DNA from 2 places in the Brevibacillus sp. NRRL NRS-603 genome. Region 1 is predicted to be linked to the other one. Evidence: a T-box and tRNA genes for the amino acid it is inferred to sense, from the RefSeq annotation. Region 1 holds a T-box; the other holds one or more tRNA genes.
What was found. The T-box of region 1 lies ahead of thrS (threonine--tRNA ligase). A T-box ahead of a tRNA ligase gene usually reads a tRNA of that ligase, here a tRNA-Thr.
Positions count from the first base shown of each region.

Region 2: it has a tRNA-Thr gene. The T-box ahead of thrS (threonine--tRNA ligase) is inferred to sense a tRNA for this amino acid. The anticodon was not compared.

Region 1 is NZ_PXZN01000026.1:898-8,566, forward strand. It holds gene thrS (threonine--tRNA ligase) at 139-2,052, opposite strand; T-box leader at 2,113-2,349, opposite strand; gene ytxC (putative sporulation protein YtxC) at 2,375-3,295, opposite strand; gene mqnC (cyclic dehypoxanthinyl futalosine synthase) at 3,474-4,580, opposite strand; gene C7R94_RS20720 (hypothetical protein) at 4,727-4,951, opposite strand; gene C7R94_RS20725 (hypothetical protein) at 5,080-5,511, opposite strand; gene C7R94_RS20730 (YqaA family protein) at 5,701-6,267, shown strand; gene C7R94_RS20735 (acyl-CoA dehydrogenase family protein) at 6,319-7,669, opposite strand, start outside.
Region 2 is NZ_PXZN01000016.1:9-7,677, forward strand. It holds tRNA gene C7R94_RS15315 (tRNA-Asn) at 47-122, shown strand; tRNA gene C7R94_RS15320 (tRNA-Thr) at 129-204, shown strand; tRNA gene C7R94_RS15325 (tRNA-Glu) at 224-297, shown strand; tRNA gene C7R94_RS15330 (tRNA-Val) at 331-406, shown strand; tRNA gene C7R94_RS15335 (tRNA-Met) at 485-561, shown strand; tRNA gene C7R94_RS15340 (tRNA-Asp) at 638-714, shown strand; tRNA gene C7R94_RS15345 (tRNA-Thr) at 815-890, shown strand; tRNA gene C7R94_RS15350 (tRNA-Tyr) at 898-982, shown strand; tRNA gene C7R94_RS15355 (tRNA-Lys) at 991-1,066, shown strand; tRNA gene C7R94_RS15360 (tRNA-Leu) at 1,132-1,218, shown strand; tRNA gene C7R94_RS15365 (tRNA-Gly) at 1,238-1,313, shown strand; tRNA gene C7R94_RS15370 (tRNA-Arg) at 1,320-1,393, shown strand; tRNA gene C7R94_RS15375 (tRNA-Pro) at 1,429-1,505, shown strand; tRNA gene C7R94_RS15380 (tRNA-Leu) at 1,531-1,618, shown strand; tRNA gene C7R94_RS15385 (tRNA-Gly) at 1,633-1,706, shown strand; gene C7R94_RS15390 (sensor histidine kinase) at 1,999-3,165, opposite strand; gene C7R94_RS15395 (TerC family protein) at 3,379-4,029, shown strand; gene C7R94_RS15400 (YkoP family protein) at 4,105-4,689, shown strand; gene C7R94_RS15405 (MGDG synthase family glycosyltransferase) at 4,689-5,819, shown strand; gene C7R94_RS15410 (alpha/beta-type small acid-soluble spore protein) at 5,899-6,105, shown strand; gene C7R94_RS15415 (DUF1657 domain-containing protein) at 6,257-6,463, shown strand; gene C7R94_RS15420 (DUF421 domain-containing protein) at 6,546-7,406, shown strand; gene spoVAC (stage V sporulation protein AC) at 7,422-7,669, shown strand, end outside.

The sequences.
Region 1 (7,669 bases):
CCCGCTGTTCTTCTTGATGTCGATAAGTTACTTACTCTACATCCTTTTCCCGTTCTCTTTTCCAAGTAAACGTATCAAGTAAGCATATATTAAAAAAAGCCGCCCGAAGCTTCAGGACGGCTCTACTTCTAAACATTTTTACTTCATTTCATTGATTTCAGCGCGGATTTTTTCTACAAACGCATCCACTGTCATCGCGCCTTCATCGCCCACTCCGCGTTTGCGGACGGACAGTGTACCGTCAGCCACCTCTTTTTCACCGATGACCAGCATGTACGGGATTTTTTCAACTTGTGCTTCACGGATTTTGTAGCCGATTTTCTCATTGCGGCCATCCAGCTCTACACGAATGCCAGCTTGTTGCAGTTTTTCTCTTACTTGTTCTGCATATGGCATGTGCACTTCGCTGATGTTCATGATGCGTGCTTGGATTGGTGTCAGCCAAATCGGGAATGCACCTGCGTAGTGCTCGATCAGGATACCAATAAAGCGCTCCATGGAGCCGTACATCGCACGGTGCAAAACAACTGGACGATGCTTCTCGTTGTCTTGACCAACATAAGTCAGGTCAAATTTCTCTGGCATTTGGAAGTCCAGCTGGATCGTTCCGCATTGGTGACGGCGTTTCAGCGCGTCGGTAATTTGGAAGTCGATCTTCGGTCCGTAGAACGCACCGTCTCCATCTTTGATTTCATATGCCATGCCAAGCTCTTCCAACACTGTTTTCAGAGAGCTTTCTGCTGCTTCCCACAGCTCATCAGAGCCCATGGAATCTTCCGGACGAGTGGACAGAGCCACGCTGTATTCGAAACCAAATACTTTGTAGATGCTGTCAATCAAAGTGATCATGCCTTTGATTTCGCTCGCGATCTGATCAGGACGGACAAATACGTGCGCGTCATCCTGGCAGAAGGTGCGCACCCGCAGCATTCCATTCAATGCCCCGGAGTACTCATGGCGGTGAACTTGCCCGAACTCGGAGTAACGGATCGGCAGGTCGCGGTAAGAATGCATCTCGTTTTTATAGATCAGCATGTGACCTGGGCAGTTCATTGGCTTCAAGGCGTAAGTCGCGTTGTCTACTTCAGAGAAGTACATGTTCTCTTTGTAGTGATCCCAGTGACCGGATTCTTTCCAAAGACGCTCGTTCATGAGGAACGGAGAGCGAACTTCTGTGTATTGTGCCAATTGTTGCAGACGGCGGGAGAATTGCTCCAGCTCGTTGCGAACAGTGAAGCCTTTTGGCAGATAGAACGGCATACCCGGTGCTTCCTCGGAGAACATGAACAGGCCCAGTTCTTTACCCAATTTGCGGTGATCGCGCTTTTTCGCTTCTTCGATGAAGTGGAGATATTCATCCATGTCTGCTTTTTTCGGCCAAGCTGTACCGTATACGCGTTGCAGAACTTGGTTTTCTGCTTTTCCGCGCCAGTATGCACCTGCCACGCTCATCAGCTTAAATGCTTTGATGTAGCCAGTAGACGGCAAGTGCGGTCCTCGACAGAGGTCGAAAAATTCGCCTTGCTCATACAGTGTGATAGTCGCATCCTCTGGCAGGTCGCGAATCAGCTCCAGCTTCAGGTGATCGTTCAGCTCTTGGAAAATCGCAGTCGCTTCTTCGCGGCTTACAACTTTGCGACGAATTGGCAGATCTTCCTTCACGATTTTTTCCATTTCTGCTTCGATTTTGCCCAAATCCTCTGGGGAAAGGGAAACCGGAATATCCATGTCGTAGTAGAAGCCATCTTCGATCACAGGACCGATTCCGAACTTCACTTCAGCGCCGTAAATGCGTTTTACCGCTTGAGCGAGCAAGTGAGCTGTACTGTGGCGGTATACTTCCAACCCATCGGCAGAATCGAGGGTAACGATTTCAATCGCTGCGTCATCTGTGAGTTCTGTGTACAGATCGACAACCTTGCCGTCTTTTTTACCAGCTACTGCCTTTTTCTTCAGGCTAGAGCTAATGGAGCCTGCGATGTCTTCGATAGTAATCCCAGCGTCGTATTGACGAACGGCTCCATCTGGGAAAGTAACATGAATTTGTGCCACTGTGGATTCTTCCTTCCTGTATCTTGTTTGGTTGAGAAAATAAAAAAACACTCATCCCCAAAAAGGGACGAGTGTGTTCTCGCGGTACCACCCTACTTCAAGTCTGTTCACAAAAACAGACTCCTTCATTCCATGTAACGGTATTTAACCGGCATACCGATAATAAAAGCCTACGCTTCGTTCCCGGCAGCTACTCGAAGGTGGTAGATCAATAACAGTTCGCAGCGAGCTTCCAGCCTGTGGCCCGCCTCTCTATAGCGTCCTTACTATTGTCCGTGTCCTTCTCATCGTATTTATAAGCGATGTAAAGTTGTTGTTGCTATTATAGTTTAGAGGGATTATTCCCGTCAAGTACACGTCGCTCGGATAGGCAAAGCGAGCAAGAGTGGCAAGTAATGAGCCGACCGTCAAAAATACTGCGGATCGTCTGTACAAGCCCAGGCTTTTCCGAAGCCATATGGAGCACGATACTCTCAGGAGCCAGTGTAACCAAAGCACTGACCAAATAATCCTCGTCCCTGCATTTTTGTTCGTCCATGTTCAGAACGGTATCTAACTGTTCAAGCCAAAGACGATCCCCTTTTTTATCATAAAGATGGAAAGGTTTGTCCACACTAGGAACGACATGAACGATTTCCTGCTTAGTTTCCTGTACAGCAATGAAATAGCGCAACAGCTCGACAAACTCTTGGTATTGCTTGTCTTCCAGATATTCATCAATGCCAGTTTCCACAAGTTCGAACAGTTCGTTCCAATGCTCCTGCAATCGAAACCGGACGAAGCCCAAGACATTAATCGTTCGCTCCCACTCCAGATAGGTGAAAACTTTGCGATATACATTTGCCTTGCGTGTGGTAGCCGTTAACAACTCCCTGCCATCCAGCTCTACTTCTTCGCACATGCGTTGAATATAAGGAAATATCTCCGCCCACTCGGTTTCCATCTGTTCGGCAGCGAGTAAGTCAGCGGCCATTTCTTCCATAATTCTCGGTTCCCTCACCTGAATGACCCATTCGGCTAATGTAAGAGCAACGAAGGCTCTCGCCCACTCGATGGTCTGCGCGTCATACTCACTCTCACACCAGCTTTGAAAGTAGAACAAGAGGTATCCATTCTCTTCTTGCTCCCTGTATGTAATGCGCACCGGTGCAGTGTTGACCCGCTCCGTCATCTCATTTACGATAGCCCGATAGGTGTCACAATGCTCAGGGACATTCTCCAGCAATACGCGAAACGTCTGCATAACCATCCCCCCAACCGCCATTGTAGTTACAGTATATGTCCCGTCAGGAGCGATATACTTTTAAACGGTTGGAAACTCAGGGAAGGTTGCAGGTAAAAAATTCCTGATTAAAAACCAAAAAACGCTTCCCTGCCGATTTCCCTTTGTTAAGGGGATCAGAGAAGCGTTTAGAGGTTTTTTAGTTTTGCATGACAAAATCACGTTCTGCCATCTCGCCGTCTTTGAAAACGCGCAGAATGTCATACTGTGTATTGCGCTGTGCAGGAATTTTGCCTGCGCCGCGAATGAGCTCCAATATTTGGTTCGTGTTGACCTTGTACGTACATGCCGCTGCGGAAACAACGTTTTCTTCCATCATCGTTTGGCCGAAATCGTTCGCTCCGTAAGAGAGAGAAAGCTGACCGTAATGCGGGCCCATCGTCACCCAGGAAGATTGGAAGTTTTCGATATTATCCAGCATCAAGCGGCTAATTGCCAGTGTTTTCAAGTATTCCTCTGGCGTGTTGTTGACAGCCTTCATATTGGTGTTGTCCGGTTGGAATGTCCAGACGATGAACGCTTTGAATCCGCCTGTCTCATCTTGTGCATCGCGAATGCGCAACAGAGAAAGTACGCGCTCCTCCATCTCTTCCCCAAAACCAATAACCATTGTAGCTGTACCAGGCAAGCCTGCACGGTGTGCGGCTTTTTGGGTATCAATCCAGTCAGTCCAAGAGCCCTTCAATCGGGAAATCTTGCGACGTGTACGGTCATCGAGGATTTCGCCACCCGCTCCCGGCAAGGAATCCAGACCCGCTGCCTTCAGTTCTTTCAGGACTTCCTCGACAGACATGTTGGAAACTTCCGCAATTTTCATTACTTCCGCTACAGACAGAGAGTGCATCGTAATCTGCGGGAAGCGTTCTTTGATCGCCCGCAAGAGGTCGGTGTAATAATCCAGCTTCAGATCGGGATTGGTACCGCCTTGCATCAGGATTTCCGTACCGCCAACGTCCACGGTCTCCTGAATTTTTTGGAAAATAGTCTCTCTGGGAAGAACGTATCCTTCAGAGGAGCCTGGGCGACGATAAAAGGCACAAAAACGGCAATACGTGTCACATACGTTCGTGTAATTGACGTTGCGACTGATGACAAAGGTCGCAATCGGTTCTGGATGATGCTTCTGCATGACCAGATTGGCGTAATGTCCGATCTTTTCGATTTCATTGCTCGCAAACAAAGCCAGACCGTCTTCGAGACCCAGTCGTTCACCTGCGAGAGCACGTTCCAATATAGAATCGATCATAAGGATCACTCCTTGTACCATACGTAAATTCCATCCCACATCATAACACAATACCGGGACATCGGCTATAGCTCGAGGTGCTGGCAGATACGCTGCCATACGCGAAAAAACCCTGCAAGAGACAGGGTTTGGAATCGCAATAATTCTTATTGTTCTTCATATCCGATCTGTTCGTACACTTCTGGTTCCCAGTAAATCACGGTTTGTGCGAGTGGCAAATTCGTTTCGCGCGCTCCGTTTGGCTGGCCATTAAAATAGATGATTTCTGTTATGGAGACCCGATCACCACGTACGTCAATTTCCCCTGATAATTGCAAGCTAGTCCCGTTTGGTGCATAGAAAACGACTTTTCCCGAACCCAATGTTTTCATTGGTTCCTCCCATGATGTTTGTCCTGTTTCCCTACATTTTAGTGGATAATCTTTCCTAGCGTCAATGAAAAACAAGGACTTCATTACCAATATTCGACCTAGGATAAGCTCATTGGAACACTCATTTTTTATTTTGAAACCGTCTGCGTAACTTCATGATGCTCCCGATTAAAATATATCTTCGATTGTTTGTTGTGGGTCACCACCAAAAGAAGGGTTACATACACGATGGCGATCAAGAAAGTTCCATTGCTTATATCCAGTAAAATCGCCAAACTTATGCAGACAATCGACGATTTTAGTAACCTCATCTGTATGAAGAAGAACAATAAAGTGGTGATGATCAGCGGAAACATTAATCTTCCTTGCATTCTCCCTAACACGTAGCTTTGATCCAACATATCTTCTGGCATCGTCACCACGTTGAAAACCATTTTACTGGCCCAGTGGCTCAAGTTCATCGGATCTGCCTGTGAAACCACAAAATAGAGGCCTCCCAATACGATGACTTGTAACAGCATAAACCCTTGAATGACTTTGATAGATAATGGCATTTTCATTTAACAAATATCCCTTTCGTCATGACATTCCACACCCACTTATGATCGGGATATTTTGGAAACTACTTAATGAGTCAATCGTCCTATTTCCTCATTTTTCCTTCCGGTATCTTACTTCCGTTGTGGTCTTTCTTTGGACAAACTGGCATAAGATGGCTACAATAGAAAAAACCTCGTAAGGAGATGCTCATGCTCGAACATATCACACAGCTATTTATGCAATATGGGATGTGGGGACTCGCAGCCATGGCATTTTTGGACTCATTTATTAGTCCGATTCCTCCGTTTTTTATGCAAATTGCGATGAGTCTGCTCGATCCAGACTCAGCGATTCAGTTTGCTACAGTAGCTTTTACTGCTTCCGTCCTCGGCGCCCCCATCGGATTTTTGTTGGGGAAATGGCTGGGAAAACCGCTTTTGCACAAGATTCTCCCTGAAAAATGGGTTATCGTAGCGACGGAAAAATTCGCAAAAAACGGGGATGCTGCCGTATTGATTGGAGCTTTTACCCCCATTCCTTTCAAGGTTTTCACTGTGCTCTCTGGCGTATTCAATTACTCGCTGACCAAGCTCATGTTTTATGCGATCATTGGGCGCGGATTAAAGTTTTATCTGATTGGCACCTTGTTTTATTTATACGGAAAACACGCAAAAGTTCTGATCGACGAATACTTTGAGATCACGCTGCTGGCGGTCGCAAGCGTAGTTGCTGCGATCTGGTTTATTTGGAGCATTCGCCGCAAACGGTATGCGTAAAAATCATAAGCGCCTTAGCCACCCAAAAAGTGGTCTAACGGCGCTTTTTGATTATCGGGTCGGAACAATACCAGACTGTTGGGCCCACTCTTCTACGCTGACAGACTGATACTCCACCAGTTGGGTGAAGAATTGTACATCTAGCAAAGAATCAGCTTGTATCCCCCGCTTTTCTTGTGAATGGAAATGCTTTTTTGCATACAGCTTTGCCAAAATGTATTTCCGGGCATTTCCCTCACGTGTCACCTGATCCTCTGCTTCACTGACGATGCATGATAAGGTGTACAAATCTACCATATGATCCGCGAGCGTTTTTAATTTGTACGTTACATAATCATGGGTCTGTTGCATGAGATAGGCGATATTTTCCTCCAGAATGGCCAATTGCGTCCGAATCAACTCGGCGTACGGCTGTGAAAAGGCATGCTTCCAGCCAGCTATGCGCTCCCGAAGCAACCGGCTAAACACTTCGTGGCTGTTTTCTTTTTGCATCACACGCAAAATATCGAGTGCCAGTATATTCGAGGTGCCCTCCCATACGGTCAAAACTTGCGCATCACGCAACAGACGCGGCGTCACGTATTCCTCGATATAGCCGTTACCGCCATGAATTTCAATTGCGGTATGGGTCGATTCGACAGCCTCTTCCCCTGTACGGTATTTCAGCAAAGGAATCAGCAGGCGGGCAAGCGCGTTATCCTCTTTGCTCGCAGAATGAGACTGCAAGCGATCATAGACAGCAATCATATCAAACACCGCACCCGTGCTGACCTCCGTATCCAATAAGAGGCTCACAAGCATTTCTTTTACCATCGGGTACTGATCGATTGGCTTCCCGAATGCACGACGTTGCTCAGCATAATACCTCGCTTCGTAAAAAGCACGACGCATGATCCCAATCGAAGCAATCGCGTTGCAAATACGCGAGAGATTCAGGGCTTCTGCCATGTACTTGAAGCCGTTCTGTGGCTCCCCAATTAAATAACCCTCTGCCCCGTTCAACAGTATCTCCGCAGAGGGTACGGCGTTGACTCCCAGCTTATCCTTCAAGCGGCGTACCTGGATATGGTTGCGCTCATTGTCAGGCTTTATCCAAGGCACCAAAAACAGTCCGAGCCCTTTTGTCCCCGGTTTCTCTTCATCGATTCTCGCCAAAACAATGGCAACAAATGCTCCAGCATTGCTCGCAAAAAACTTTTCTCCTGTCAATCGATACACACCCGACCGACCCGCTACTGGCTCTGCTACAGTCAAATTCGCACCCACATCAGAACCGCCCTGTCTCTCGGTCAGCCAAGTAGCTCCTTCATACAAGCGAGTGCGATCGCGAGAGATCAATCCTGACAGGTACTGCTCCTTTTGTTCTTCGCTGCCATAGCGATCAAGTAAATAAGCGACTGAC
Region 2 (7,669 bases), on a different contig from region 1:
TAGCAATCATGCGTATTCAGTTTTGAAGGAATAAATCCTTCAACGTTCCTCGGTAGCTCAGTTGGTAGAGCAATCGGCTGTTAACCGATCGGTCGGCGGTTCGAGTCCGTCCCGAGGAGCCATAATATGCTCCTGTAGCTCAGTCGGTAGAGCGTTTCCATGGTAAGGAAGAGGTCGCAGGTTCGATTCCTGTCGGGAGCACCAGAAGTAACCTATTGAAAATGGCCCGTTGGTGAAGCGGTTTAACACAGCAGCCTTTCACGCTGTCATACAGGGGTTCGAATCCCCTACGGGTCACCTAGAAAAATCCCTACATCTAGTAGGTGATTTGGAGGCTTAGCTCAGCTGGGAGAGCATCTGCCTTACAAGCAGAGGGTCGGCGGTTCGATCCCGTCAGCCTCCACCACTAATATCAAAGGGCAAGGAAGGTCAGCTAAAAGCGCCACGTCCTGTGGCAACACTGACACTCAGTCGTCCTGACTATCGCGGGATGGAGCAGCTCGGTAGCTCGTCGGGCTCATAACCCGAAGGTCGCAGGTTCAAATCCTGCTCCCGCAACCAAATTTTCTACTTGCTCTACATCGAGTAATCTTCTTGATCAAGTAGGATCGAGTACCCAGTGGGTGCAACCAAATATGGAGCTGTGGTGAAGTTGGAGTTCACGCCGGTCTGTCACACCGGAGGTCGCGGGTTCGAGTCCCGTCAGCTCCGCCATCTTTCTTAACGAGATGGCATAGTTCATAAAAATGAAAAAGGTTTAACGGAATAAAAAAACGTTGATTTTTCATTAAAGATATGCCATAATTAAAGATATGCCGGTATAGCTCAATTGGTAGAGCACCTGACTTGTAATCAGGGGGTTGTGGGTTCAAGTCCTATTGCCGGCACCATGAAATTGGGGAGATAGTGAAGTGGCTAAACACGGCAGACTGTAAATCTGCTCCCTCCGGGTTCGGCGGTTCGAATCCGTCTCTCCCCACCATTTTTCATGAGCCATTAGCTCAGTTGGTAGAGCATCTGACTTTTAATCAGAGGGTCGAAGGTTCGAGTCCTTCATGGCTCACCAGTTTATATAACCCCAAAAAGTGAAAGTCAGCTTGTTAACAGCTCTGGCTACTTGGATGGGAAAATGCGGTCGTGGCGGAATTGGCAGACGCGCTAGATTCAGGTTCTAGTGGTGGCAACACCGTGGAGGTTCAAGTCCTCTCGACCGCACCAATCAACTTCTTCTTACAATGCGGACGTAGCTCAATTGGTAGAGCGTCGCCTTGCCAAGGCGAAGGTCGAGGGTTCGAGACCCTTCGTCCGCTCCATAACATGTGCCCTTAGCTCAGCTGGATAGAGCGTTTGACTACGAATCAAAAGGTCGGGAGTTCGAATCTCTCAGGGCACGCATCTTCATCTTAAAAAATGAAGATGATAATTAATCGGGAAGTAGCTCAGCTTGGTAGAGTACTTGGCTTGGGACCAAGGGGTCGCAGGTTCGAATCCTGTCTTCCCGACCATGATTTGCCCACGTTTTACAGGTTTGCCGGGGTGGCGGAATGGGCAGACGCAACAGACTTAAAATCTGTCGGGAGTTTCTCCCGTACCGGTTCAAGTCCGGTCCTCGGCACCAGCATCTATTTTGATGCGGGTGTAGTTCAATGGTAGAACTCCAGCCTTCCAAGCTGGTCGCGTGGGTTCGATTCCCATCACCCGCTCCATACATAAAGCAGAGAGCCAATAGGTTCTCTGTTTTTTTTGTGTCTAGGAAAGCTGGCCTATTTTTACTTGAGGCAAAAGTATGAAGGCTTATCCAACAGTTGAATAGATAAGCCTTTGTTCAATACAGGTATAAAAGTTTGTCGAAAGCTGTCTGACGTTTTCTATGGTAGCAACATATGTTTTCGTGTACAGTAAAACTAAGATCGCTTACCGATGAAATTGGTAACGGATCTCTTGCCTTGCCTCCTGCATTGTCAGGGGGCTTTTTTACGTGATTCAAAAAAGAGAGACCTAGAGAGCCTCCATTCTCGGTCCGACTTCCTGGGCATTTGCAATCGGCAGAGAAACGATAAAGCGTGTGCGTTTTTCATTGGAATCACAATGGATCGTGCCTTGATGCTTTTCGATAATATTTTTGCAGATGGACAAGCCAATACCCGTCCCATTTTGTTTAGTCGTAAAGAATGGTTGAAAAAGATTTTCCACGATCTCGGGTGAAATCCTTTCGCCGTTGTTTTCCACACTCAAATAGAGCCATCCATCTGAAGAAGTGGAAATGACATGAATATACTTGTCTGTACGATTTTGCACGGCGTCGATGGCATTGTTTAATAGATTGACGACAACTTGCTTCAAGCCTTCTTCATAACATGCGAGTGAGCAGGGGTGGATTTGTTTTTCAAAACGTATGTTTTCTCCCACTAGGCGAGGCGTAATCAGCATCTCTACTTCTTCAAGCAGTTCTTCTACTTGAACGGTTTTAAAAATTTCATCGAGAATTGGTTTTTTTGAAAAGCTGAGGAATCCGGTCAGTTGCCGATGTAAATTCTCAAACTCATGCATGACGACTTGGATATACGTCTGAAGCTGGGCCTGTTCCTGCGTAGACTCGCCGATCAGCTTCAGGAAACCTTCAATGGCGCACAAAGGATTGCGTAGCTCATGAGCCATATTGGCGGCAATTTTTCCGAGCATGGTCAGTTTGTCGTTATGCAAATAGGAGATCGTTTCTTCCTTTTGGACCAGCTCTTTATTCATCATTTGTTCAAAGTGATAAACAGCCCAGAAGACACTTTCATCCATGGCCTTGCCCAGTTGGCTTTCCAAATAGTGCATTTCTTGCGAGGAGAGGGACCATCTCTGTAATTCTGGTTGGAGAACCCGCCAGAATACATTCCGGTACAATTGATATGTGCGCAAAATGGAGGAGAAAGGGAATTCCTGCGAACGAAGCCATTCTCCCATATCTAATGCCCAAGTCTGCATGTCATGATCTACATCCTCAACTAGATAGCGAGCCAAGAGCACTGTTCGTTTTTCCGCAAAATCGCGAGGAATGGTTACGGGAATTTCCATGCTGCGAACAATTTCTTGCAGCCATATTGTGGTGATACTTGGTGTTAAGTCTAAAATCTTTCTAGAAACGTCATAAAGGTTTAGCGTCACGGTCTCCACCATCTCTTATCCACCCCATTAAAATCGTAAGGGAAAATGCCTAATTTAGACAAGGTATAATTAGCCTGATTTCGCAATAAAATGTATTTTTTTCGGAAGTTTTTATCTACAAAATCCGCTGAAAACCGCCTTTTTTCGGAAGAATATTCAATCATGAGTCCGATTCCAGTCGCATAAAGTAGAATGGACGAACTTTATTGGACCAGGGAGGCAGGGATGGGCGAGTATTTTTGGCTAGGTCTTGTACACATCTTCATGATCGATCTGGTATTAAGCAGTGACAATGCTGTGGTCATAGGTATGGCCTGCCGCGGACTCCCTCAACAGGAGAGAAAACGGGCGATTTTATATGGGACGTTGGGTGCAATCGTCTTGCGAATTGTTTTAACGGGAATGACTACCTGGATGTTGGATATTCCTCTCGTGAAGGCGATCGGGGGATTATTATTGCTATGGATCGCGTGTAAGCTGATGCTGGGCGAGAATGAAGAGCTCGCAGACGTATCGCATAATCAGACAATTGGTCAGGCAGTCAGGACTATCATAGTAGCAGATTTTGTCATGAGTTTGGACAATGTTTTGGCAGTTGGTGGAGCAGCACATGGCGATTTATGGTTAGTTTTGCTGGGGTTAGCGATGAGCATTCCATTATTAATGTGGGGAAGTGTGTGGATTGCCCACATGATGAATCGTTTTCCCAGTATGGTGATCATTGGTGGCGGAATTCTTACTTTTACAGCAGTTGATATGTGTCTTCAGGATCCGTATGTCTGGAAGTGGGTGAATCCTTTGCTTCTCAACCATATGTGGTTGCCTGTATTTGCTGCTGTAGTAGTCATGTTTTGGGGGCGGATGAAAAGGACGTGAAAAGGTGATGAGGATTGTACATTCTTGGGCATACTATGCTCAATGAAAACATAGCGGGAAAGGAACTTTTTCGAAATGAATACAAGCCTCTTGATGCTATGGGGATACTGGGATGAAATCTACCAACGCTGCACCAGACTTACCTATATTGAAAAAGGAAAAAATATATTTCGGGTTGTTGTTTTACGCTATCGGGGAGAGCCACTCGTTACTACTGATAATTGTATTATTCATGAAGGGGATTTGATCTTAAAGCTACATATACACAATTATTACTTTGCTACCCTGTGCAAAGAAGTAAAGGATGAACTGCGCGTGGCACTTCTCTTGCGTAGACATATCCTCGAGTCACTGCCGCAGCTAGCCACGTTCCTGAATTCCATGGAAAATAAAGATCAAATAAAAGGGATAGTGGGAACTACTATGCTACATAAAGGGGTAAAACCTTTGGGCTTCTCGATTTCTGATGTACCCATGTCCTGGTTTTTTCGATACAAGCGATGGTACTTGCGTCTCATGCTCAGATTCGTGCATCCCAATGGAAAGCAACGATTGCAATCATGGAATCATGAAATGCCCTTAAAGCGCGTCTATATGTCCAAGGAATTATTACTCAATCGATATGCTGAGGGCAAGCAGCCTCTAGGAGAGTCCTACTAATGGCAAAGCGGTTTCTGTTAGTAACAGAGGAATGGGCAGGGAGTGGCCATCGGATGGCTGCCGAAGCTTTGCAAGAAGCTTTAATGGAAAAGGAGGGGGCACGATCGGCGCGAGTGGTGGGAGGGCTGAAAACCGCCAGTCCAAGCTTACGTGTGCTCTCTCATTTTTTTTATCGCAATATGCTGCGCTACGGTCAACCAGTATGGCAACGCATCTATGAACAGGAAGAATTGCTGGGCAGAGTATTGACCAAAGCACTGGGATGGTGGCTATCCCCAAGATTAACCAACCAACTGTTGCAAGAAGAGAAACCAGATGTCGTCATCGCTACGCATGCATACTGCTTGTCCGCATTGGCAGAAGCGAAAAGAAAGGTATCCAAGCCTTTCCAGCTCGTTTGTGTGCCCACAGACTTCCATATTAATCGGTTTTGGGTTCATCCAGCAATTGATGCGTACATGGTAGCACATGAGCAAATTGCGCAAACTCTAATCAAGCGCTATGGGATTGCACCGGAAAAAATCCATGTTTATGGCATTCCAGTTCGTCCTGCTTTTACTACAGCGCTGCATACCGACAAAGCGGCTTTGAAAAAACAGCTTGGACTCGTGCCAGATCAATTCACCGTGCTGATTGGTGGGGGAGAAGGCGGTTATGGTGGAGTGGAGCAGGTCGTACGAGAGTTGCTGTTGGAAGAGCAACCATTGCAGATCGTAGTCGTAACAGGGAAGAATGCAAGCCTGTACAGACGACTGGCGGACTTGCTAGGTACGGAGGCCACCTGTCATCGTTTTATATTGAAAGGGTTTGAACCGCAAATGTGGCAGTGGATTGGAGCAGCAGACGCCTATATAACAAAGCCAGGTGGTATTTCGTGCGCGGAGTCACTTGCCCTTAAGACACCGCTCATTTTATTCCACCCATTGCCCGGACAAGAAAAGCATAATTGTTCCTTTTTACTCGAGCAACAAGCGGCGATTTTGGCTGAAACGCCGGTAGAAATCAAAGAGATCATCAGGTCATGGCGTCAGCCTGAGAAAAGGGATGCTTTTGCAGGAGGTTTGGACAAGCTGGGGCGACCGGAAGCAGCTCATCGAATTGCTCAGACTCTTCTCCAATTAACAGACTAAAATTGGAAGGAAAAAAGGACGCATGAACAAGCAAAACTTCACACATATTAAACTTACCAACGACGAGGAGGTGATATAGATGGCTAACAACAACAGCGGATCTCGTAACAACTTGCTGGTTCCTCAAGCAAACCAAGCTCTGGATCAACTGAAATACGAAATCGCATCCGAATTCGGCGTTCAGCTCGGAGCAGACACCACTTCCCGTCAAAACGGTTCAGTTGGAGGAGAGATTACAAAACGTCTTGTCTCCTTTGCTGAGCAACAATTGGCTGGACGTGGCTAATCTAATAAGCTGGATGAAGGGGAGGCACCTATGGTGTCTCTCTTTTTACTTTTCCAGGAAAGGGAAATTATTGGCAGATGAAAATGGGGTAGATTACCGCATTAAATAATGGGTGGAGGCGGATTCTATATGTGTTAGGAGGTGAGTGGATATGACAGTAGGAGCACAAGTAAAACAAACGCTTGCCAGCTTGAAAGGCGCACAAGCAGATTTTGAAACGTTTGCTCTTAGCACGCAAAACAAGAAAGCAAAGCAATTGTATTCGCAAGCAGCAGAGCAAACGCAATCCATTGTAGATAACCTCCAGCAGCGTGTAACGGAGCTGGAAAAGGAAGAACCACAGTTTAAGGGATTCTAGGAAGTGTTGGGAAAGGGAGAGGGACTCCCTTTCTCTTGGTTTTACTATCTATAAAAATCACCTCAGGTGATGGAGGTGGCTTATGCCTGATTGGTTAAATATCACGTTGCGTGCTGTTGGTGCAGTTGCGTACTTATTTTTACTGACGAAGATCATTGGGAAAAGGCAAATCAAGCAACTTACATACATCGAATATATCGTCGGCATCAGCATCGGCTCGATTGCGGCCTTCATGGCAACCGAAATGGATGGACCGATCTATCATAGTTTGATCGCCATGGGTGTTTTTGCGCTCTTCCCTGTAGTAATGGAGTGGCTTTCACTCAAAAGCAAGTTTCTCCGTGACTTTTTTGAAAGCAAATCAACGGTTCTCATCAAGGAAGGCAAAATTTTGGAAGACAATCTGAAAAAGGAACGATTGACCGCGGAAGACTTAATGGAACAATTACGAGTCAAAAATGTGTTCCGAGTAGCCGATGTAGAGTTTGCGTTAATGGAAACAAGCGGGGAAATCAGTGTCCTATTAAAATCAGAGAGTCAGCCGGTAACACCCAAACACCTTGAATTGACAGTGGCTCCTTCGGAAGAAAATCAAGTGGTCATTATGGATGGGGTGATCATGGACGAGCCCCTGGCAACAGCAGGTCTGAATCGCAGATGGGTTCGCACGGAGCTGCAAAAAGCGGGAGTGGCTCTGGAAAATGTTTTCCTCGGGCAAGTAGACAAAGGTGGAGAGCTCTATCTCGACCTCTATGACGATAAACTGATGGTTCCTGGGGCCCAAGCCATGAAGCTGGCTTTTGCTACATTGAAAAAATGTCAGGCGGATCTGGAGCTGTACGCACTTAGTACAAAAAATGAACAAATGAAACATACCTACCAAACCGATTCGGAACAGCTACAACAGATTATTGATCAAGTGAAACCGTTCATGATGCGGTAAAAAGGAGTGGGTGACATGGCAAATCAAAAAAAGAAAAAGCTGACTCCCGTCCAGCAAGAGTATCAGCAATTGGCAAAGACGCACGAGCCTCCGCGACCGCTTTTGCGTAATTTTACCCGGGCATTTTTAGTGGGTGGCGGCATTTGTATGATCGGACAAGGGATACAAGAAATGTTCATTAACTACTTCGATTTTACGGAGAAAACCGCTGGGAATCCTACAGCAGCTGTCTTGATCATTCTTTCTGCTCTCTTGACCGGTCT